2 linked regions of the Formosa sp. Hel1_33_131 genome follow. The protein of the gene in region 1 interacts with the protein of each later gene in a pairwise test. Links are inferred from orthologs where the notes say so. Each region holds a gene or a part of one and is shown on either strand. Other genes may lie near its edges. The genes, in order: FORMB_RS07360 and FORMB_RS00830.

Region 1 (11,467 bases):
GTTGGATAATAAGGTAGATTTCTGACCTGTTTTGTAATCTTTCCCAGCAGCTTGCCAATACAAATGTTCAAAGGCGTGCTCAAAAGGAGTCTCTCGATCAATATTGCCACGAAAACGCACATCAATCAGATTAATAAGTTCTGTAGAAGCAAATTCAATTTTACGATATTGTGCACTTTGAAACCCACTCGCAGGGGTTAGTGTATGTCTGAATTTATTATACTGAGCGACATCCATCCCTTCTCTCATGATATTGAAAGAGGTGGTTAACATATCAAAATAACGACTGATTCGCATGAGTTTGTCTTGAAAAAAATTGACTTCTAAAGAAGACGAATCGGAAACTTGTTTAATTTCCCAAAGAATCATTTTAAAAATCAATTCATTAATTTGATGGTAAGCAATAAATACCATTTCGTCAGGAAGATTGGTCCGTTGAATTTGCAAGCCTAATAACGCATCTGTATGTATATAGTCCCAGTAGGTTATGGAGTTACTGTGCAATAATCCTTCGAGATGCACTTCACGATCTTGATGTATCGCACTGTATTTATCATCAAGAAGATTTAATAATTCTTCAGTAGTCGGTTTTTTTGTCATCGCTTTTTATAGTTGGATTTCAAAGGGGTGCTTAAGTCCTTTTAAGGCTTCTAAATCGGCTCTTAATGAGCCAACTTGTAAATCTGCTTTTATTTTAATGGGCACTTTATTTTTGTCGGCGCTCACCCATAATGTTAAACTTTCTTCTTCTTTAAAAACGCGTCCAGCCATGACATAAGGTCTGAATTTTATACACTTAATTTTTCCAAACTCCGTATCAATCGTTTCTCGACCCAAATATTTTAGTTTAAATAAAAACGTTTCACCGTCAAAAAATATATTAAGCTCTACGACATCTCCTTCTTGGATGGTATCTGTATTGTAATTATTTCTCAAATAATAATATGCCGACACTAAATCTTGGATGTTTTGCTCAATATCAACCGTTGAATGTGTGTTGTCTTTCAAATCATTTATCAGTGCTTTATTTTGCACATGATCAAAATCTACAATTCTATTTTTGGTATAGCCACCTTCGTCAATATTTCTAACAAACTTATAAGGCTGACCAGTTACTTTATCAAAATGACTTTCGTAATGGTCTTCAACTTTAAAAACCCACTTCACAGGACCTGTTGTCCAGCCTTTTCCAACGACTTTATAGACAGGAATGTTTTTGTAAATACTTTCAGTTACTTCGAGAGTGGCGTTGCCTGCTTTCATCCACCCACTATAGCTGAGTTTAAATCGGAGCCATTCTCCTGCTTGAAAAGAAGAGGACTCTTGAGCGCCTAAGAACTGGAAGCTTATAAATAAAAGGAGTATTAATACTGATTTTTTCATTAAAATATATGATAGATCATGAGTTCAACGTATTATAATGGTGGTTACAAATTTGCAATTATTATTCCAAACTATAAAATGAATGCCTCTTAAGTCCATAATATTTTTTTGTTGGGGCTTATAAAGCTTAAAACCAGTAACCGACATTCACATAAAAACCCGACTCGTTTGACCCTCCAGACCAGTTGTATTTTAACTCTATAGGTCCAAAAATTGTTTCTAATCCATACCCAACTGAATACCCTCCATAAGAAGGTGATTCAAACCATTTGCTGTTTAAAAAAATATCATCACCAATATTAGCGAAATTGGCTGAAAAATTAAAATGATGGTTGTTTATAAACTCATAATCAAGTGTCGAAGCTATTTTTACAAAACTATTTCCATTAAGCGAAAAATAATCATATCCATAAAACGTAGAATAGTTATTAAAATAATTAGACCCATAGCCTCCAAGTCCAAAATGAAGTATCTTAGTATCGCTACTTCCAACCTTAAACCCGCCTTCAGTGCTTACATTCATAGAAAGTTTGTCTGCGATTTTAAATGCTTTTGATATTTGGGATTTAAAGGTTGTTAATTCGTTGAAATCATCCCTGAAGTCTGAGGATGCAAAATAAAATTTAAAATTACCTTCAAAAAGGAACCCGCTTGTGGGGAAAAATTTATTGTCGATGGTATCAATCTTTAGTGACCCGAAAAGGCTATAGAATTCTCCATCCTCAATCCTATATTCTGTGGTGTCAAAAACGGATAAAAACACATTATCATTCGTGGTGATTTTTAAATCCTTCAACTCCACTCCAATTTTTAGTGCTAAGTCTTTTTTAATCAACGTTTCTGCAAAAATTTGGTGCGTAAACTCACTGAAAGTCATCTGAATTTTATCGATTTCTGGATACATACCTTCGTCAATGAGTCCCGCTGGATTAGTGAAATTATCAAACCCTATATATTTAGAGTTTATCCCCACACTCCAATAAAAACCCTTATCAATATAATAGTCAAAATTGTAGCGGGTGTTATCTCCTAGAATAAAATCCAACGATACCACATCATTTTTAAAAATCAATTGTTTTTTAGTTAAGTTGAGTAGTGCTGCGCTTTTATACAACGGATCGTAGTGTACTCCAAACTTTATAAAGGCCGTATTTTTTGCCTCTGTAACTTTCGCACTGAAATTATACCCTTGATCAGCAGGAGAAAATTTATATAAAAAACTGTCAAAATTATTTGTGGCTACTAAATTGTTTACCCCTTTACTAAAGTCGTCAAAACTAATTGTTTCACCAGTTCTAAATCTCAATTTTCCTCTCACGTACGCAGCGGTATATTTATTTAGGCCAGAAATTGAAATGTCATTAATTTTAATTTTTTGAATTTCGGGGATACTCGCCTCTGTTTTTGTGAAATTTTGTGCCTTAGCAATCGTTTTTAATCCCTCTAGATGTGGAGATACTGCTGTTTGTCCTTTCCGAATAATTTCGTCACCGTCTTTAAAAGAAACAATCGAATATTCAGACACTTTGGGTTTGATGTATATATCAGTTAATTTGGACTTCCCTACCATCTCTTCAGCTACTCTAAAGTTACTAATTTGAATCAAAATATTAGATACCGATTCCAACTTATTAATTGTAAGAAGACCATCTTGCACATCAACTCCAATAATGATGTCTAAGTCTTTTGATTCTAACCCTATTATAGGATAATTATTCACGATGCCTCCATCCATTAATAATTTATTATCCAATGTTACGGGCTGATAAAGGGTTGGCAAGGCGCTGCTCGCTGCAATTGCTTGTGCTAAATTTCCATGGTCTAAAACAACTTCTTGACCCGTTTGCATATCCGTTGCAATACAATAAAATGGAACTGGAAGTTTACTAAAATCTTTAACCCCACTGACATTTAAAGTTAATTTTGAAAGTAAATTGAATACGTTTTGCCCTCTCGAAATAGAAGACGGCAAGTGAATCTTAAAGTTGCTAAAAGGGAGTGATAGCGCATATTTTTCTGCGTTTTTTCGTTCATAAAACGTCTTAGATTTTCTTGGTACTGCATCCGTTATAAGAAGATCAAAATTGGCTGCACTAATAATAGAATCCAATTGCTTTCCTGAATATCCAGCCGCATACAAGCCTCCAATGACAGCCCCCATACTTGTGCCCGCAACGTAATCGACACGAACACCTAAGCTGTCCAAAGTTTTTAGCACTCCTATATGTGCAAATCCTTTGGCGCCCCCACCACTAAGAACTAAGCCAACTCTTGGATTTTTTCGCTCAGATTCTTGAGAAAAACTCCAATGAAAAAAGAATAGAAAAAATAAGATTAATAGGTTACGCATGGGGTTTATTTTGATAGTAATTATAAATAATATGAGCTTTTGACACTCCAATAACTTGCTCTAATTCATCTAAGGCTGCAAATGAAACACGTTGTGCAGACTTGAAATTTTTTAATAACTCTAAAATTGTTTTGTCTCCAATACCAACTATAGATTCCAACTCCGAGTTTAAGGCCGTTTTACTTCGTTTGTTTCGATGATGCTCAATTCCAAATCGATGCGCTTCATTCCGGAGTTGCTGTATAATTTTTAGTGTTTCGCTTTTTTTGTCTAAATATAAGGGAATTGGATCATTTGGATAGAATAATTCTTCCAAACGTTTTGCAATTCCGATGATTGCAATTTTTCCACGCAGCTCTAAATCGTCCAAACTCTTTAAAGCAGCAGATAATTGCCCTTTCCCTCCATCAATGATTATTAACTGTGGCAAGGGCAGTTTTTCCTCTAGCAAGCGTTTATAGCGTCGGTAAACCACCTCGGTCATAGAAGCATAATCATCAGGACCTTCGACTGTTTTAATATTAAAATTACGGTATTCTTTTTTGCTCGGTTTTCCGTTTTTAAAAACAACACAAGCGGCTACGGGGTGTGTTCCTTGAATATTTGAATTGTCAAAACATTCAATATGGGTTGGTGCTTCTGAAAGTCTCAAGTCTGATTTCATCTGCGCCATGATCCGATCTACATGACGGTCGGGATCTGTTATTTTAACCTGCTTTAATTGTTCCAGGCGTTGGTACTTCGCATTCCGTAGCGACAGATCAATCAACTGTTTTTTATCCCCTACTTTGGGAATAGTGATCCTGAAATCTGGCCCTAAATTGACTTCAAAAGGCACATAAATATCTTTGGATTCGAGCGCAAAACGTTGACGCATTTCTGTAATGGCAAGTTCTAACAACGCTTGATCGCTTTCTTGAAGTTTCTTTTTCAGCTCCATGGTATGCGACCGAATGATCGCTCCATAAGAAAGTTGTAAAAAGTTGACATAGGCATAACTTTCATCGCTCACAATTGAAAACACATCTACATTGCTAATTTTAGGATTCACAATGGTTGATTTTGCTTGATAATTTTCAAGAACTTGTAATTTTTCTTTCAAGGATTGTGCCGCTTCAAACTCTAAATTTTCTGCAAATGTTTTCATTTGAGATTTAAAAACAGAGATTGAATTTTTAAAATTTCCTTTTAAGATTTCGCGAATCGTAGCAATGTTTTCTAAATAGGAGGCTTCGGCTTCTCTGGCTTCACAAGCCCCTTTACAGTTGCCTAAATGGTACTCCAAACATACTTTATATTTCTGATTGTGAATTTTTTCTTTAGATAAATCGTACTTACAGGTACGAAGAGGAAACAGACCTTTTATCAGATCTAAAAGCGTATATACCGTTTTGATACTGGTATAGGGTCCAAAATATTCAGACCCATCTTTAATCATACGTCGAGTTTGAAACACTCTCGGAAAAGGTTCTTTTTTAATGCAAATCCAAGGGTAGGATTTATCATCTTTTAAGAGCACATTATAGCGAGGCTGGTATTTTTTTATCAGATTATTTTCAAGCAATAAGGCATCCGTTTCCGTCTCTACGACAATGTGCTTAATCTCAACAATTTTTTTAACAAGCACATTTGTTTTTCCGTAGTCATGCACTTTATTAAAATACGAGCGCACCCGATTTTTTAAATTTTTTGCTTTACCTACATAGATGACCACGCCTGCAGCGTCATAAAATTGATAGACGCCAGGCGTGTTGGGCAAGGTTTTTAATTGAAGCTCTATGTTGGAATTACTCATTAATTCAAAGATATATTAATTCCAACGATTGTAAAAATTGAATTTGCATTTTTAGTATCTTGCAAGGGTATAACCATCCGATATCATGAATATTGTAATATTATCGCGTAATAAAGATCTATACTCAACTCAAAGACTTGTTGAGGAAGGAGAACGTCGGAATCACCTAGTAGAAGTGATTGACCCTTTGGAATGCGATTTGATTATTGAAAAAGAAAAACCAACGGTTTCTCATAACGATAAATATCTGGATTATGTAGATGCGATCATTCCGCGCATTGGCGCTTCTGTAACCTATTATGGTTGTGCAGTGGTCCGACAGTTTGAAATGATGAATGTGTTTTCGACCGTTTCCTCAGATGCTATTATCCGTTCTAGAGACAAACTAAGGAGTTTTCAACACCTTTCCAAAGCGGGTGTAGATATGCCTAAAACTGTATTTACCAATTATTCTTTTGATGTAGAAAAAGTGATTTCTCATGTCGGCGGAACTCCTGTGGTCATCAAATTGTTGGAAGGTACGCAAGGGATTGGTGTGGTTTTGGCAGAAACCAAAAACGCAGCTGAGTCTGTACTAGAAGCTTTTAACGGATTGGAAGCGAGAGCACTTGTACAAGAGTATATTGCAGAAGCTAAGGGCAGCGATTTACGTGCCTTGATTGTAGATAATCAGGTGGTAGGCGGTATGAAACGCCAAGGAAAAGAGGGCGAATTTAGATCTAATCTTCACAGAGGGGGAACTTATACCTATCACAAACTCAACGAAGAAGAAATTAAGCTTGCTTTGAAAGCGGCTCAAAAATTGAAATTACCCATTTGTGGGGTCGATATTTTACAATCGAACCGTGGACCTTTAATTATGGAAATCAATTCAACCCCAGGGCTCGAAGGGATTGAAGGGGCATCGAAAAAAAATATCGCACAAGCTATTATAACTTATATTGAAAGAAATAGACACTCATAGTGGTGTGCTTATTTATGTTTCAACAAAAACTATAGAGTGAAAAAATCAGAATTAAGAACACACTACAAAAAACTTCGAAAGAAACTAAGTTCCAAACAGATGAACGATTTGAGTCTTCAAATCGCAAACTCAGTCCTTGAACTTCCAATATGGAAATATTCATTTTTTCATGTATTTTTAACAATTGAATCTTTAAAAGAAGTCCTCACGGAACCAATCTTATCGATTCTATCAGGGAAGGACAAACACATTGTGGTGTCTAAAAGCGACTTTAAAACCCGAACCATGTCGCATGTGTTATTACAAGACAATACCATTCTTAAACCAAATTCGTGGAACATACCAGAACCTGAAAATGGCATCCCTATTAGTAATGAACAAATAGAGGTCGTGTTTATTCCTTTAGTGGCTTTTGATGTAAAAGGAAATCGTATTGGGTATGGAAAAGGGTTTTATGATGAGTTTTTAAAAAACTGTTCAAAAGATACTTTAAAAATTGGACTTTCATTTTTTGAAGCTGAGGCAGCCATAGACGGAATTGAACCGCATGACATCCCTTTAGATTATTGTGTGACTCCAGAAAAAATTTATACGTTTTAAGTCGTTAAGGACTTTGGGAATACTTTTTTATTAAACACTAAAAGCAATCCAACGCCCGTACTAATCGCTATATCTGCAACGTTAAAAACAGGGTCAAAAAAGGAGAAGTAATTCCCTCCGACAAATGGAATCCATTCGGGGAAATAGCCTTTAAATAAAGGAAAATAAAGCATGTCCACTACTTTGCCATGAAATAGATCTCCATAGCCTTCCGAGGCAAATAAGGTCGCCGTTTGTCCCAAACTTCCATCGAAAATAATACCGTAAAAAACGGAGTCGATAATATTTCCCAACGCTCCCGAAAAAACCAATGCTAACGCCACAGTCAGAGTTTTGGAAGTCATTTTCTGGAGGCTTTGATTCAGCCAATAACCAATGCCACAAACAGCAAAAATTCTAAAAATGGTTAAAAATAATTTGGCACTCGAATCGGATATATAAGAAGAAATATCACTGAGTTTGGCGCCCCACGCCATGCCTTCATTTTCAATAAAAAATATTCTGAATCCTTCAAAAACCCTCAGTTCTTGCCCTAGCTCAAAGTGGGTTTTGATGTATATTTTTGAGGCTTGATCTATAAAAAGAATCACCGCGACTAATAAAAGTGTCTGTTTTTTAGACATTTTATTATTGCATATTCTTTGCTTCAATACTTAAAGTCGCGTGTGGAACTAACAACAAACGATTTTTGTTGATGAGTTTTTTAGTCACTCTACAAACACCATACGTCTTGTTTTCAATTCTGTTCAAGGCGTTTTTCAGGTCTCTAATAAACTTCTCTTGACGGATGGCCAATTGCGAATTTGATTCTTTACTCATCACTTGACTGCCTTCATCAAAAGCTTTAAACGTTGGCGACGTATCTTCAGTGCCGTTGTTTAAATCATTCATATAAGCACTTTTAATAAGGTCTAAATCGTGCTGTGCCTTCTCGATTTTTTTAAGAATGAGTATTTTGAATTCTTCTAAATCGTTATCCGAATATCTACTTGTATTTTCAATGGACATAATTATATGGATTTTTGGATATACAACTTGGTGTTAATCGCATCAAAAGAAATGTCAACACCCTTATCTAGTTGTGCTACTAAGTGTAGCTCTTCCGTTAATGTTTCTAGTTTAATATATTCTAAATTTTGTTTTACAGCGTTATCGATAGCAACTTCTGATTGTAAATAAACCTCAATTCGATCGGTGAGTTCAAATCCAGAATCTTTTCTTAAATTTTGAATTCTATTGACCAATTCTCTCGCGATTCCTTCCTCTTTTAAAGCTTCCGAAATGGTAACATCCAAAGCGACCGTTACGGCTCCTTGATTGGCTACCAACCATCCTTCGATATCTTGAGAGGTAATCTCTACATCATTGCGCTCCAAATTAATACTTTTTCCATTAATTTCAATACCTAACTCTCCTTTTTCTTCAATTTCCTTGATGTCTTCGGGTTTTAGGTTTTGAATGGCATTGGCAATTAACTTCATGTCCTTTCCAAATCGTGGGCCCAAAGCTTTAAAATTTGGCTTGATTTGTTTCACCAAAATATCGGATGCATCTTCTAACAATTCAACTTCTTTCACATTGACTTCGTGTTTTACCAAGTCGGCAATCGCTAAAATATCTTCTTTTTGAATGGTGGAATTCACCGGAATCATGATTTTTTGTAAAGGCTGTCGAACTTTGATTTTTTCTTTTGCGCGTAAAGACAAGACTAAGGATGAAATTGTTTGTGCTTGCTCCATTTTACGCTCTAAATTTTTATCGATGAGCGTTGTGTCTGCCGATGGGAAATCTGCTAAATGGATACTTTCAAAGGTTTCTTTGTGTGTTGCTGAATTCAAATCTAAATACAAACGATCCATAAAGAAAGGCGCGATAGGAGCTCCCAACTTCGCAATGGTTAACATACAGGTGTATAAGGTTTGATAAGCGGATATTTTATCGGTTTGATACTCCCCTTTCCAGAAGCGTCTTCTACTGAGGCGGACATACCAGTTGCTTAAATATTCTTGTGTAAATTCTGAAATAACACGGGCTGCTTTTGTGGGCTCATAGTCCGCATAATAGGCATCCACTTTCTCAATTAATGAGTTTAATTCTGATAAAATCCAGCGGTCAATTTCTGGACGGTCTTCAGTTGAAATGTCCGCCTCCGCATAGCTGAATTTATCAATATTTGCATAGAGAGTGAAAAATGTATAAGTATTGTATAAGGTTCCGAAAAACTTACGTTTCACTTCTTCAATACCTTCACTATCAAATTTTAAATTATCCCACGGATTCGCATTGCTAATCATATACCAGCGTGTTGTATCTGCGCCGTAAATGGATAAAGTTTCAAAAGGATCGGTTGCATTGCCCAAACGTTTGGACATTTTCTGTCCGTTTTTGTCTAAAACTAAGCCGTTAGAAACCACATTTTTATAAGCCACAGAATCAAAAACCATGGTTGCGATCGCATGAAGCGTATAAAACCAACCTCGTGTTTGATCGACACCTTCCGCAATAAAATCTGCTGGAAATGCTTTGTTTTGATCAATAAGGTCTTTGTTTTCAAATGGATAATGCCATTGAGCATACGGCATACTTCCAGAGTCAAACCATACATCAATCAAATCACTTTCGCGGTGCATTGGCTTTCCAGAAGGAGACACTAAGGTAATGGCATCCACAATATTTTTATGCAAATCGATTTTGGAGTAATTTTCAAGCGATTGATCGCCGACTACAAAATCTTCAAAAATGTCATTTTCTAAAACTCCTGCTTGCACTGCTTTTTGCATTTCTGCTTTGAGTTCTTCCACAGAACCAATACATATTTCTTCTTTTCCGTCTTCAGTCCTCCATATTGGAAGGGGAATTCCCCAATAGCGAGAGCGTGACAAATTCCAGTCATTTGCATTTGCTAACCAGTTGCCAAAACGACCTTCGCCCGTACTTTTTGGCTTCCAATTGATCGTTTGATTCAGATCAAACATGCGATCCTTGACGTCGGTTACTTTTATAAACCAAGAGTCTAATGGGTAATATAAAATAGGCTTATCGGTTCTCCAACAATTTGGATAACTGTGCTTATATTTTTCAACCTTAAAGGCTTTATTTTCAATTTTTAACTTAATTGCCAGCTCGACATCCACCGATTTTTCGGGGGCTTCGCCTTCTGGATAGTATTCGTTTTTCACAAAACGTCCTGCAAATTCTGCAACTTCAGGTCTGAAACGTCCTTGTAAATCTACAAGTGGTACTAAATTACCGTCCGCATCTTTTACCAATAATGGTGGGATTTCAGGAATTGCTTGCTTGGCAACAATCGCATCATCAGCCCCAAATGTAGGCGCAGTATGTACAATTCCAGTTCCATCTTCAGTGGTTACAAAATCACCTGAAATAATTCGGAATGCATTTTCTGGGTTGTCGTTTGGTAATGCGTAATCTAACAATTGCTCATAAGAAATTCCTACAAGGTCTTTTCCTATAAACGATTTTACAATGTAAAATGGGATGGTTTTGCTTGAAGACTGATAGCCTTCCAGACCTTCTGCATTTTCTACTTCTTTGAACTTTCCATTAAATTGTTCCCCAACCAAAGCTTTTGCGACCACCACATTGGTCGCTTCAAAGGTGTATTGATTATAGGTCTTTACGAGTACATATTCAATTTTTGGCCCTACGGTTAAAGCCGTATTACTCGGCAAGGTCCACGGAGTTGTGGTCCATGCTAAAAATAAAACAGGCCCTTCGTTCTGTAAGAATTCTGGGAGGGATGCTTCGTTTGCTTTAAATTGTGCTACAATGGTGGTGTCTGTAACATCTTGATACGTCCCTGGTTGATTCAGCTCGTGGGAGCTTAAACCTGTGCCCGCTTTTGGCGAATAGGGTTGAATGGTATAGCCTTTATAAATAAGGTTCTTGTTGTAAATTTGTTTTAGAAGCCACCATACACTTTCCATGTATTTTGGATCGTAAGTAACATAAGGGTCGTCCATATTGACCCAGTAACCCATTTTTTGGGTAAGGTCATTCCAGATGTCTGTGTAACGCATCACCGCGGTTCTACAGGCAGCGTTATAGTCTTCTACAGAGATGGTTTTACCGATGTCTTCTTTGGTAATTCCCAATTCTTTTTCAACACCCAACTCGATAGGGAGTCCGTGCGTGTCCCAACCGGCTTTACGCTTTACTTGAAACCCTTTCATGGTTTTATAACGCGGAAAAATATCTTTTATAGCACGTGCCAAAACATGATGTACCCCTGGCAATCCATTGGCGGATGGAGGGCCTTCAAAAAAAACATAAGGAGGTTTCCCTTCTCGAGTGGTAATGCTTTTGTCAAAAATATCATGTTCCTCCCAAAACTTCAGCATCTCGTCTGCTACGT
Region 2 (11,396 bases), 1.5 Mb from region 1 along the record:
GCGTTTCTAGATGATTCGCATAGGTTGATATCTTTTCATAAGAATGATAGGCTTCAGAGGCTTTAAAGTCCTGAGCTTCTTTAGATGTTAAATCATCAGTTAACCATCTGGCTAACAATGTATCTTTATTTCTAGTTTCCATAAATGTCGTTACTGTATTATAAACAACTGTTTAGCTGAACACCCTACTTTTTAAATATTTCCTATTTTTTCTCTCAAGACAACTAATGCATTATGCATCCTTTTCTCAACCGCTTTTACAGATAAATTCAGCAATGCTGCGATTTCTTTATAGGTCATTTTATCAATCCTATTTAACAAAAACACTTCTCTTTGTTTTTCTGGTAAAATAGCAATCGCATCTTGAAGTTTTTTCATAAATTCTTTTTCTTCATATATAAATTCGGGACTTTCATTATTCACTTCAGATCCTTTAAACTTACTATAGTTTAACACTACTTTTTGATGTTTTACAGTATTCAAAAAATTATTATTAGCAATCCTTTTTAGATAAAATAAGGCTTCGTCATAATTAACTTTTTCACAGTGATTCCATAAACTTATAAAGGCTTCCTGTACCATATCTTCCGCTAAATTAAAATCGCCACATTTGTAATAAATATAGTTTCTTAAAAGCGTTGAATGCGTATTGAAGAGCATCTCAAAATGTTTCGATTCACAGACCGATTTGTTGTTTTTTGTCATTTCAATTTGGCGGTACTAAATTAAAAACCAAAATTAAACAAAAAATATTTAGCAAGTAAAATACTGTTTAATAGTATTTTATAAAATAATTTTAAAATAAAGTAGGGTTGTTCCTAATTTGGTTGTTTATAATTCATAACGGTGTATTAAGTTGCACACAAACTATTTAAACCTAAATTATTAAATATGAAAAATTTATTAAAATTATCACTTGTTTTTTTGTTGATATTAAGTTCATGTAGCAAAGACAACGACGAGATCACACCAGAAGTTAAAGAGGAAGGTGTTTCTACGGAATTAATTACAAACTTAACAAATAGTGCGTTCAGTGCTAGAACTTCGAATCAAGAATCTGATTATCTGGAAGACGGAGAGTGTTTTGTCATCAACTATCCTTACTCTATTTCGGATGGACAAACGAGTACAACGGTTAATAGTGATGAAGAATTAGAAGCTTATTTATCAAGTTTAACAGGAAATTCAGCAATCTCTATTGAGGTCCCTTTTGATGTTACTTTAGCTGATGGCACTCAACAAACCATTACGACTTTCGATGAGTTTTTTATGTTAATAGATTCATGTTATGGTGGTGACCAAGGTCCTTCTGATTCATGTTTTGAACTGGATTTTCCCCTAACAGCTCATGATTCTGATGGAAATGAAGTGACTGTTAATTCTGAACAAGAATTATTTTCTTTTGAGTTTACAGGATTTGTATATCCTATTTCTGTAACTTTAACAGATGGAACTCAAGTGACTGTAAACAACTCCCAAGACTTTGACGCTCTTTATAATGACTGTTATGGCATCGAAGATTGTGATGACTGTGATTATGTATGTTTTGAAATCGTATTCCCATTCTCTTTTGTTGTAAATGATGGTAATTTAGAAACCATAAATGATTACGATGATCTTTGGGACTTTTTAAGCGGTCTTACTGAGGATGATACGTTTGTGATTTCTTATCCTATTACAGTGGAGTTTGAAGATGGATCTCAGCAATCAGTTAATAGTGATGAAGAACTTGTTGCTTTATATGAGGATTGTGAGTAAAAATATTGGCAAGTATATTTAATTTCATAAAATAGCTTGGATCATTTGATCCAAGCTATTTTTGTTAAGTGAAACATAAAAATCATTTTTTTTATTATGTGTGTCTTACAATTAAATATTTATTAAATTGCTGATTATTAAAAATTAATTAACCATAAACTTTTAAGAATGAAATATTTATTAAAATTATCACTTGTTTTTTTGCTTCTATTTAGTGCTTGTAGCAAAGACAATAATGAAGAGGTTATAGCTGAAGAGATTGAAGAAGGTGTTTCTACTGAATTAATGACAAACTTATTTAATAGCGCCAGAACAGCTACAACTTCAAACCAAGAATCTGATTATGTTGAAGAAGGAGAGTGTTTTATCATCAACTATCCTTACACTGTTTCCGATGGAGAAACCAGTACGACCTTCAATAGTGATGAAGATGTAGAAGCTTTCTTAGAAAACTTAACAAATGAATCAGAAGTTTATATTGAAGTGCCTTTTGATGTTACCATGTCGGACGGAACTCAGCAAACCATTTCTTCGTACGAAGAGTTAGAAATGTTATTAGATGATTGTTATGATTTTGATCATGACGACGATGATGATTATAACGATGAATGTTTTGAACTGAATTACCCTCTAACCGCTCTTGATTATGACGGAAATGAAGTCGTTGTAAATTCTGAACAAGATTTGTATAATTTTGAATTTGTAGGATTTGTATATCCAATCTCAGTGACTTTAACGGATGGAACTCAGGCAACTGTAAACAGTCCTCAAGAATTTGATACACTTTATAACGATTGTTATGACATTGAAGATTGTGATGACTGTGAAGAGCAATGTTTTGAAATTGTATTTCCATTCTCTTTGGTTTCAGGCAACGGAACTGTAGAAACCTTTAATGGTTACGATGGACTTATGGAGTTTTTAAGTCAGCTTACAGAACAAGATTCTTTCATAATTTCTTACCCAATTACAGTAGAGTTTGAAGATGGTTCTCAACAAACTGCTAACAGTGACGAAGAGCTTGACGCTCTCTATGAAAGTTGTGAGTAAGTAATAATATTTTACAGTTTAAACAAAGTAGCTTGGGTCTTTTGATTCAAGCTATTTTTTTTGGAGGGGTGTGGTAGTGTAGTGGTTTTATTAGCTTAATTTTTAATCCTCCAAATAATCCACCAAAAGCGCCACCACATAGCTATAACTCTCAATGCCTTTGACTTGGTTGTTTGCCTTTAAGAAATGGCTGTAAAACTTTTTGAAAATAGGTTCCAGAGGGTTGTTATAAGCACTCCAGAAGTCAAACGCTTCCTGATAATCTTCTAAGATACCAGGGTTGATCGTGCATAAAACAGAGTCGTAGGCATCCGGATCCCTTTTAGATAATTCTATTAAACAATAGCGCAACGCAAATTTATAACCTGCATAGTTGAAATAGGGGTCTTCATTATGGATGCTCGCCAAAAATCCAATAAAATTAGCTTCGTTCTCTGCCGCATAGCCCAACTGATGCGCTTGTTCGTGCGCAATCGTAGTCGGCATAGAATTGGCAGGCATTACAGCATTGATGTGCGCTTCTAGCGTCAATGGGTTCACATAGCCACTAAACCCCATATACGTCAAGGGCGTACTAAATAGTGATTTCTTACTGTTTTTGCCGTCGTGTTTAAAATTTGGATACACCTTTTCTAATTGAGAATAACCCGTTTGACTGATTTCAGTCAGTTCAGAAAATGCATAGGGGAGGGTCGTTTTTAATAAAGAATCTTGTGTGATCGCAAAGTGCAGTGCATTCGTTTTTAAAACCAGTTGGTTGGTAACCGATTTTAATTGAGCCGTGGTATATTTTGGATTTAAATTGAGTGTCGTATGTAAAGGCACTCGGTAATAATTAAACCCCCAACACAAATGAAACATGAAATAGAGAAGGGACACAAAAGATAACACATCCAAACCCCACGCTTTGGGATCTGTTCTGAGACGTTTCCAATTGACAATCGCCCAACGAATCACATAAACAATCAAGGCGATGTACAACAGATCGCCCACAGAAAAGGGAATCCATTTAAAAGCTGTGTTTAGTAGTTTTGAGAGTGCAGGAAAAATACCCATACTATAATAGGCCTCGATAAATTCAGGATACTGCTTCGCTACTTTTAGAAGAAAGTATTGAGGCAGCAAACTCAACGCAAGAATGATTTTCCCTTTTTTAGACATCACTCAAAAGTAATAATTTTAATTTATGATCGGGAAGGAATCCGTACCTTTGTGCAACAAAAAAATATATCTATTATGAGCCAAGACATTCGTAAACTGGAACCCAAAGCAGTTTGGAACAAATTTGCAGATTTGAATGCCGTGCCCCGTCCTTCTAAAAAAGAAGAACGCGTCATTGCATTTATGAAAGATTTTGGGAAAAATCTAAACCTTGAAACCGTAGAAGATACGGTAGGGAATGTGATCATCAAAAAACCAGCCACAGCAGGCATGGAAGACCGAAAAGCCATTGTCATGCAATCACATTTAGATATGGTACATCAGAAAAACAGTGATACTGATTTTGATTTTTTAACCCAAGGTATTGAGATGATTGTTGATGGGGATTGGGTCAAAGCAAATGGAACGACTCTAGGAGCCGATAACGGCTTAGGCGTCGCAACCATTATGGCAATTTTAGAAAGTACCGACATTCCACACCCTGCTATTGAAGCCTTGTTTACGATTGATGAAGAAACTGGCATGACAGGTGCGATGGGTCTAAAAGGAGGCTTGTTAAAAGGAGAAATTCTTTTAAACCTAGATACCGAAGATGATGACGAAATTGGCGTGGGCTGTGCCGGAGGCATTGATGTCACCGCCGTAGGGACGTATAACGAAGAACCAACTCCTGAAACCAAAATAGGCTATTCCATAGAAGTTAAAGGATTGCAAGGGGGACATTCAGGGATGGATATTCATAAAGGGTTTGGGAATGCCAATAAAATAATGAACCGTTTGTTATTTGATGCCTTTGAAAATTTCGGATTGCGAATATCTGAAATTGATGGTGGAAGTTTACGCAACGCGATTCCTAGGGAGAGCAAAGCAATTGTGTCGATAGACCTAGTACAAGAAGATGCTTTTAAGTACGAAATGGGCCTACAAGTTGAAGCGATTCAGACAGAACTCAAAACAATGGAACCAGATTTAACGGTTGAGTTTACTAAAATTGACACGCCAAAAGTGATGATGGACTTGGGTGTTCAAGAAGGGTTAACAAGGGCTATTTATGCTGCGTGGAATGGCGTGTACCGCATGAGTCCCGACATTCCTGAATTGGTAGAAACATCTAATAATATTGCCCGTGTCATTATCAAAGGAGGAAATGTCAAAATAGGCTGCCTCACACGTTCTTCTGTGGAATCCTCTAAAATGGATTTAGCAATGATGTTGCGTGCAACCTTTGAGCTTATTGGCTGCGAGGTAGAGCTTTCAGGGGATTACCCAGGTTGGGAACCCGATATGGATTCATCTATTTTGAAAGTATTGAGATCTTTATACGAAAAACTATACAACGAAAAACCACATGTAGCGGCCTGTCATGCCGGTTTAGAATGCGGTCTTTTAGGAACGAATTATCCCGATATGGAAATGATCAGTTTTGGACCGAATATCAGAGGGGCGCATTCTCCTGATGAACGCGCTCAGATTTCTTCTGTTCAGAAATTTTGGGTCTTTGTTTTAGAGATTTTAAAAGAGATTCCAAAAGTATAACACTCATTTTACCCCATAAAAGAGGTCGTCTAAAAAGTAGAATTTCTGTCATTCTGAACTTGTTTCAGAATCTGAAATGAACCTGCCTACCGTCAGGCAGAATTTTCTGACGGTAGGCAGGTTCAGATTGACAAAGCAGAGTCTTTTTAAACAGCCTCTTTTGTTTTATTGTAATTGAAAATTATTCAGCAATTTCTAGCATTTCAATAATAAACATTAAATCTGTATTTGGTTGGATCGGTCCACGCCCTTTTTCTCCGTAAGCAAGATAAGAAGGAAGGTATAAGAATGTTTTGTCTCCTACAGACATATCAAACACACCTTCTTTGAAACCGGGTATCATTTGCGCTTCTGGATCAATTTTCATGGGCATCGCGCTATAAGCACCTTGTTGTTCTTTTCGGATGTCATATGTGCCACATTTTTCATCCACTGTTTTAATGTTAGTTCCAAATAATTTACCATCCGTAAAATAGCCTTCATAATTAAGCTTAACTGTGTTGCCAGTTTTTGGTTTAACTCCGTTGCCTTTTGTGATGTTGTAAACGAGTAATCCAGAAGTTTGCTGTGTTGCTTTGCTCTTATAAATATTTAATACAGGAACCATTTCTTTGGCAGCCATCTCCATTTTTTCTTCCGCAATTTTTTTAGCTTCTTCCGCTTTTTGCTTTGCGTCTTCAAGTTTTTGTAAACGTTTTTCTTCTAACAAAGGAAGCTCTGTGTTCCATGTGTCCACAGCATCAAATCCTTTGGCGCTCATTCCTTGACGAATGATGTTCAATTTTAATATTTTAACGTCTTCCAAAGGCTTGTTAGATCCCGGAGTGACTTTAACGTTAGAGATGGTATCAACAACTGAGAAGCCTTTAACCACTTCTCCAAAAACAGAATGTCTATTATCAAGGTGTGGAGTTGGTTTTTCGGTAATAAAAAACTGGCTACCGTTGGTGGCAGGTCCAGAATTGGCCATGGACAGAATCCCTGGTTTGTCATGTTTTAGACTTTCGTCAAATTCATCTCCAAATTTGAATCCTGGGCTTCCAGAACCAGTCGCAGTGGGGTCGCCACCTTGAATCATAAAGTTGTCAATCACTCTGTGAAAAACAGTCCCATCATAATAGGGCTTCCCTTTTAAAGAATCGGGCAACATAGGGTGAGTCCCATCAGCAAGACCTACAAAATTAGCAACTGTTAATGGCACTTTGTCATAAAACAACTGTATAATGATCGTGTCTTTAGACGTTACAAATTCGGCAAACATACCATCGCCTAAATCTGGATATTGTTCTTGGCAACTGGTGGAACTAATCAGCAATCCTGCTGCAAATAATTGGATAAATACTTTTGTGAATTTCATTTTTTTGAATTTTTATTGGGTTTTAAATAGATTATAGTGTGTTAGTTATTGGTGAGTTTTAATAAAGAAACGTCGCAAACGAGCGGTACATTGCTACCGATTTTCTCCTCATCTCCATAGTAGCCATATGCTTTTTGAGATGGAAATAGAAAAGTAATCGATTCGCCTTCTTTCATGAGTTTTAAACCTTCTCTCAATCCAGAAAATAATTCTTGTTGGTCGATATAATAGCTTTGTGTTTCTAGTTCTTTTACGGGATAAATGACTTGTCTCTCTAAAGTTTTAAGTGCATAGGTGTACTGTACTAAATCGCCAAACTTAGGGGTTTGCGTATTCGTTTCTATTTTAGTGTTGTAGGCATACCAAAACCCATATTCTGAAGATTGAAAAGGTTTGTCAGAGTCTGTAATGAAAGCCTCAATCTGCGCATATTCTCTATTGTTCAATTGCTTGTTACGTTCAATCGAGGCGTCAATAAACGAGCCTGAATTGTTTGAGATGGGACGTCTCGCTTCCGAAGGTTTACAGCTAGTAAAGATTGAAATAGTGAATATGAATATCAAAAGGTGCTTCATGAATTTAGTTCCGATTTATAGTCAGACAATATACTAATAAATTTTGCAATGGTATCTTCAAGATTGAGGTTGCTACGTCCGCCAGACGCATTCTTGTGTCCACCTCCGTTAAAATGTGTTCTTGCGAAAGCATTTACATCAAAAGGACCCTTAGATCGAAATGAGATTTTAATGATACTTTCTTCACGGTGTTCAATAAATATGACGGCAAATTTAGCACCTTTCAGCGACAAGCCATAATTCACCAAGCCTTCCGTATCTCCTTTTTGAAAATCATGCGCATCCAATTCCTTATTGGTTAAACTGATATAAGAAGTGTGGAATTCTTCTAAAAATCTTAAATTATTTAAGGCACAGCCCATAAGTTGGAGACGACCTAAACTATTGGTATCATACACCGCGTTGTGAATGTTTGATTTCTCAACCCCAACGTCAATTAAATGTGCAATCACTCGGTGGGTAGTACTCGTGGTTAGCGGAAATCGGAACGAAGCAGTATCGGTCATAATACCTGTATATAATGCTTCTCCAATAGCGACATCTATCAGCTCTAAATCACCCATCATTTCGATAAAATGATACACCATTTCGCAAGTCGAACACATACTCACGTCAGAATAGACATAGGTCGCATAATCATCCGGTTGTTGGTGATGATCAATCATAATTTTAATGGCACTTGAATTTTCAATAGGCGTACCCATCGCACCACATCGGTGTAGTGCATTGAAGTCTAAAGTAAAAATAAGATCAGCTTCGGAAATGAGTGCCTCAGAAGCAATAGTGTCTTCTTCATATATAAGAACCTCTTTGGTTCCTGAAATCCATTTCAAAAACTCTGGGTAGTCATTGGGCGCAATCACGGTTGCCGAATGTCCTAATTTTTTAAGGTAATGTAACAATCCTAAAGTGGAGCCCATAGCGTCTCCATCTGGATTTTTATGAGGGACAATGACCACTTTTTTAGGTGTGGATAATATTTTTTTAAGGTCTAAAATTTCTGCTGTATTCATAGCGTGCAAAGATACAATTTTTTAAAATAGTTGGAAGCTCAATTATTTGTAGAAAAACCTTATTTTTGCACAAAATTTATACAAAGACCATGGTAACTAACAAAACGTTTACAATGCTTAAGCCCGATTCTGTTGAAAAAGGGAATATAGGTGGAATCGTAGAAAAAATCACAGCTTCAGGTTTCAGAATCGTAGCGATGAAATTAACACAACTTACAAAGGCAGATGCCGAAGCTTTTTATGCCGTTCATAGTGAGCGTCCATTTTATGGCGAACTGGTAACTTACATGACGCGTGGCCCTATTGTGGCGGCAATTCTTGAAAAGGAAAATGCAGTAGAAGATTTCAGAACTTTAATTGGTGCAACAAATCCAGCAGAAGCTGTAGAAGGAACCATCCGTAATATGTTTGCAGATTCTATTAGCGAAAATGCAGTGCATGGAAGTGACAGTGATGAAAACGCTGCAATTGAAGGTGCTTTCCATTTTTCAGGAAGAGAGATGTTTTAAATACGTTCAATAAAATATTTTAAAAGCTGCAATTCTATTGTGGCTTTTTTTATACCCAATACTACCTTAAAATTAATTTTGTGATGAGGTTTTTCCCAAGAGATTCGTTCAGCATACTAATGATTTTGTCTTTTCCATAGCTCAATTCCTCTCTTAAAACAGAAGAGCTTAGCTCTACATAGAGCGTGTCTTTATGAAGTTTCACGCTGTTGGTGTAGTTATTGACGCCGTTGCCCATCATATCTGCCCAGGCAGCTTCCACGTTCACTTTGTCCAACCCTTTTTCGAGTTTATTTTCTTTCACAAAGGACTTCATTAAATCATCAATTTTGAAAGGATCGTTTTGGCGTTTACTCATTCATCAAAAATTAAAGGTTCATAAGGTTTGTAAGTATATATAAATCCGTCGGAATTGGAGGTCACTAAACTTGCCGAGTTGGCACGCATGATTTCTTCAGTGTAAGCAACGTCATTGTTATCGTAATGAATCCATAAACGACCGTCTGTTACAGAAAGGGTAAATTCAGATTGATGCTGAGAGATCTCAAAAGCACCATCAAATCGTGGAGTCACTTTTTTTCGATAGCCCGATAAGTCAGCATTCACTTTAAAGTAATCCACAGAACCACTCATTTTAAATTCTTTGACTTTTTTTTGATCCTTGGTAACGCTCACAATTTCCCAATAGCCTTCTACAAAAGGAATGTAAGTTGACACATCTGATTGGCAGCTACTCAGTAAAATAAAAAACGAAAGGGCTATAAGTTGTTTCACAGTTGAAATATTTGATACGATTGATGCACGCTTTTAATGGCTTTCTCGGTTCGGTCGGCATGGGTGTCCGAAATAAATAATTGTCCAAAATTCTCGTCATTTACCAATTGAATAATTTGAGCCACCCGTTGTTCGTCAAGTTTGTCAAAAACATCATCCAGTAGGAGTAGGGGAGTCTCACCACTTTGCGCTTTGATAAAATCAAATTGTGCCAGTTTCAAAGCAATTAAAAATGATTTTTGCTGTCCTTGACTTCCGAATTTTTTAATAGGATACCCTTTAATAGAAAAATCTAAATCGTCTTTATGAATTCCAACACTTGTATATTGTAGCATCCGATCCTTGTTGATGCTAGTTGCAAACAACTCCATTAAAGAGGAATCATTTAGCTGACTGTTGTATTGTAAGTCAACGTCTTCGCTGTTGTTACTAATTGCTTTATAGCGGTTTTTAAAGATGGGCGTAAAGACTTCTAAAAACGTTTTTCGCTTGTCGTAAATCTCACATCCATACTCGTTAAGTTGTTCATTATAAACATCTAACGAGTCTTTATTAAAGTTATTATTTAAGGCAAAATATTTTAACAACGCATTTCTTTGCGCCAGTATTTTAGAGTAATTTAATAAGGCTTCTAGATAGCTTTTGTCACTTTGAGAGATGACACCATCCATAAATTTCCGGCGGGTATCACTGCCTTCAGTAATCAAATCGCGATCGGTAGGCGATATAATCACTAAGGGTAAAAAACCAATATGATCGCTAAAACGATCGTATGCTTTTCCGTTTCGTTTGATGATTTTCTTCTGACCTCTTTTAAGAGAAACGATTATTTTTTCTTCGCGATCCTTCTTTTCATACAAACCATCGACCACAAAAAAATCTTCTTCATGGCGGATGTTTTGCGAGGCAATCGGGTTGAAATAACTTTTCCCAAAAGAGAGGTGGTAAATTGCGTCTAAAATATTCGTTTTTCCGACACCATTAGCGCCAACGAAACAATTGATTTTCGCATCAAATTCTACCGAAAAGGCATCGAAATTTTTGTAGTTTAATAAGTTTAATGATTTTAAAATCATGTGAAATTGGTCTATATTTTTTAATTATCTTCTTATGAGGCTTTTAAAAAGATGCTGCAAATTATTGAAAAATAACAAATAATTTGCCTTTTTTTTACGAATAAAAATTATATTTTTGAACCTCAATAATAATACGACCATGGCAACATATAAGAAACGAGGCGGAAAACCGTCAACGAAGACAGAAAAAGAGACTTCAATTGAAGATGGATCAACAACCGCTGAGGTTTTTAACACCCTCGACGAATCGGCATCACGTACTGAAGAATGGGTTATAAAAAATCAAAAATACATTTTTATCATCGTAGGTTTAGCAGCCGTATTGGTGTTGGGCTTTTTAGGGTTTGATAAATTTATTCAAGAACCAAAAGAAAGTGTTGCCACAAACGATATGTTTCAATCACAACAATATTTTGACCAAGCGGTCAATGGGACTTCTAAAGATTCTTTATTTACATTAGCACTGAATGGTGCAGATGGTAAATACGGTTTTTTAGATATCGCAGATGTATACAGCGGAACGAAAGCTGGAAATCTATCTAATTATTACGCTGGAATGGCATACTTAAACATGAAAGATTACACGA

What was found.
Region 2: the proteins of FORMB_RS07360 (region 1) and FORMB_RS00830 interact in binary tests that used the Escherichia coli proteins (3 or more experiments, as listed by UniProt). The link is inferred for Formosa sp. Hel1_33_131 from one-to-one orthologs.

What each region holds. Positions count from the first base shown.
Region 1 is NZ_CP017260.1:1,622,091-1,633,557, reverse strand. What follows is about bases 5,506-8,310. They hold FORMB_RS07360 (5-formyltetrahydrofolate cyclo-ligase), read left to right. Parts: upstream 5,506-6,528; coding sequence 6,529-7,092; downstream 7,093-8,310. Other genes in these bases: ileS (isoleucine--tRNA ligase), read right to left, coding at 8,103-8,310; FORMB_RS07350 (TraR/DksA family transcriptional regulator), read right to left, coding at 7,720-8,100; FORMB_RS07355 (lipoprotein signal peptidase), read right to left, coding at 7,089-7,715; rimK (30S ribosomal protein S6--L-glutamate ligase), read left to right, coding at 5,614-6,492; uvrC (excinuclease ABC subunit UvrC), read right to left, coding at 5,506-5,528. Outside these bases: FORMB_RS07385 (tryptophan 2,3-dioxygenase family protein), read right to left, coding at 1-600; FORMB_RS07380 (DUF3108 domain-containing protein), read right to left, coding at 607-1,383; FORMB_RS07375 (patatin-like phospholipase family protein), read right to left, coding at 1,511-3,733; more of uvrC, read right to left, coding at 3,726-5,505; more of ileS, read right to left, coding at 8,311-11,467. UniProt on the Escherichia coli protein: Involved in the removal of 5-formyltetrahydrofolate.
Region 2 is NZ_CP017260.1:166,331-177,726, reverse strand. The notes cover bases 7,516-10,249. They hold FORMB_RS00830 (nucleoside-diphosphate kinase), read left to right. Parts: upstream 7,516-8,539; coding sequence 8,540-8,959; downstream 8,960-10,249. Other genes in these bases: recF (DNA replication/repair protein RecF), read right to left, coding at 9,730-10,249; FORMB_RS00820 (lipocalin family protein), read right to left, coding at 9,314-9,733; FORMB_RS00825 (DUF721 domain-containing protein), read right to left, coding at 9,021-9,317; FORMB_RS00835 (DHH family phosphoesterase), read right to left, coding at 7,516-8,450. Outside these bases: FORMB_RS00875 (FecR family protein), read right to left, coding at 1-142; FORMB_RS00870 (RNA polymerase sigma factor), read right to left, coding at 193-705; FORMB_RS00865 (hypothetical protein), read left to right, coding at 892-1,758; FORMB_RS00860 (hypothetical protein), read left to right, coding at 1,927-2,808; FORMB_RS00855 (DUF3810 domain-containing protein), read right to left, coding at 2,911-3,969; FORMB_RS00850 (aminoacyl-histidine dipeptidase), read left to right, coding at 4,045-5,505; FORMB_RS00845 (peptidylprolyl isomerase), read right to left, coding at 5,687-6,862; gliding motility-associated peptidyl-prolyl isomerase GldI, read right to left, coding at 6,904-7,437; more of FORMB_RS00835, read right to left, coding at 7,434-7,515; more of recF, read right to left, coding at 10,250-10,809; FORMB_RS00810 (tetratricopeptide repeat protein), read left to right, coding at 10,925-11,396. UniProt on the Escherichia coli protein: Major role in the synthesis of nucleoside triphosphates other than ATP. The ATP gamma phosphate is transferred to the NDP beta phosphate via a ping-pong mechanism, using a phosphorylated active-site intermediate.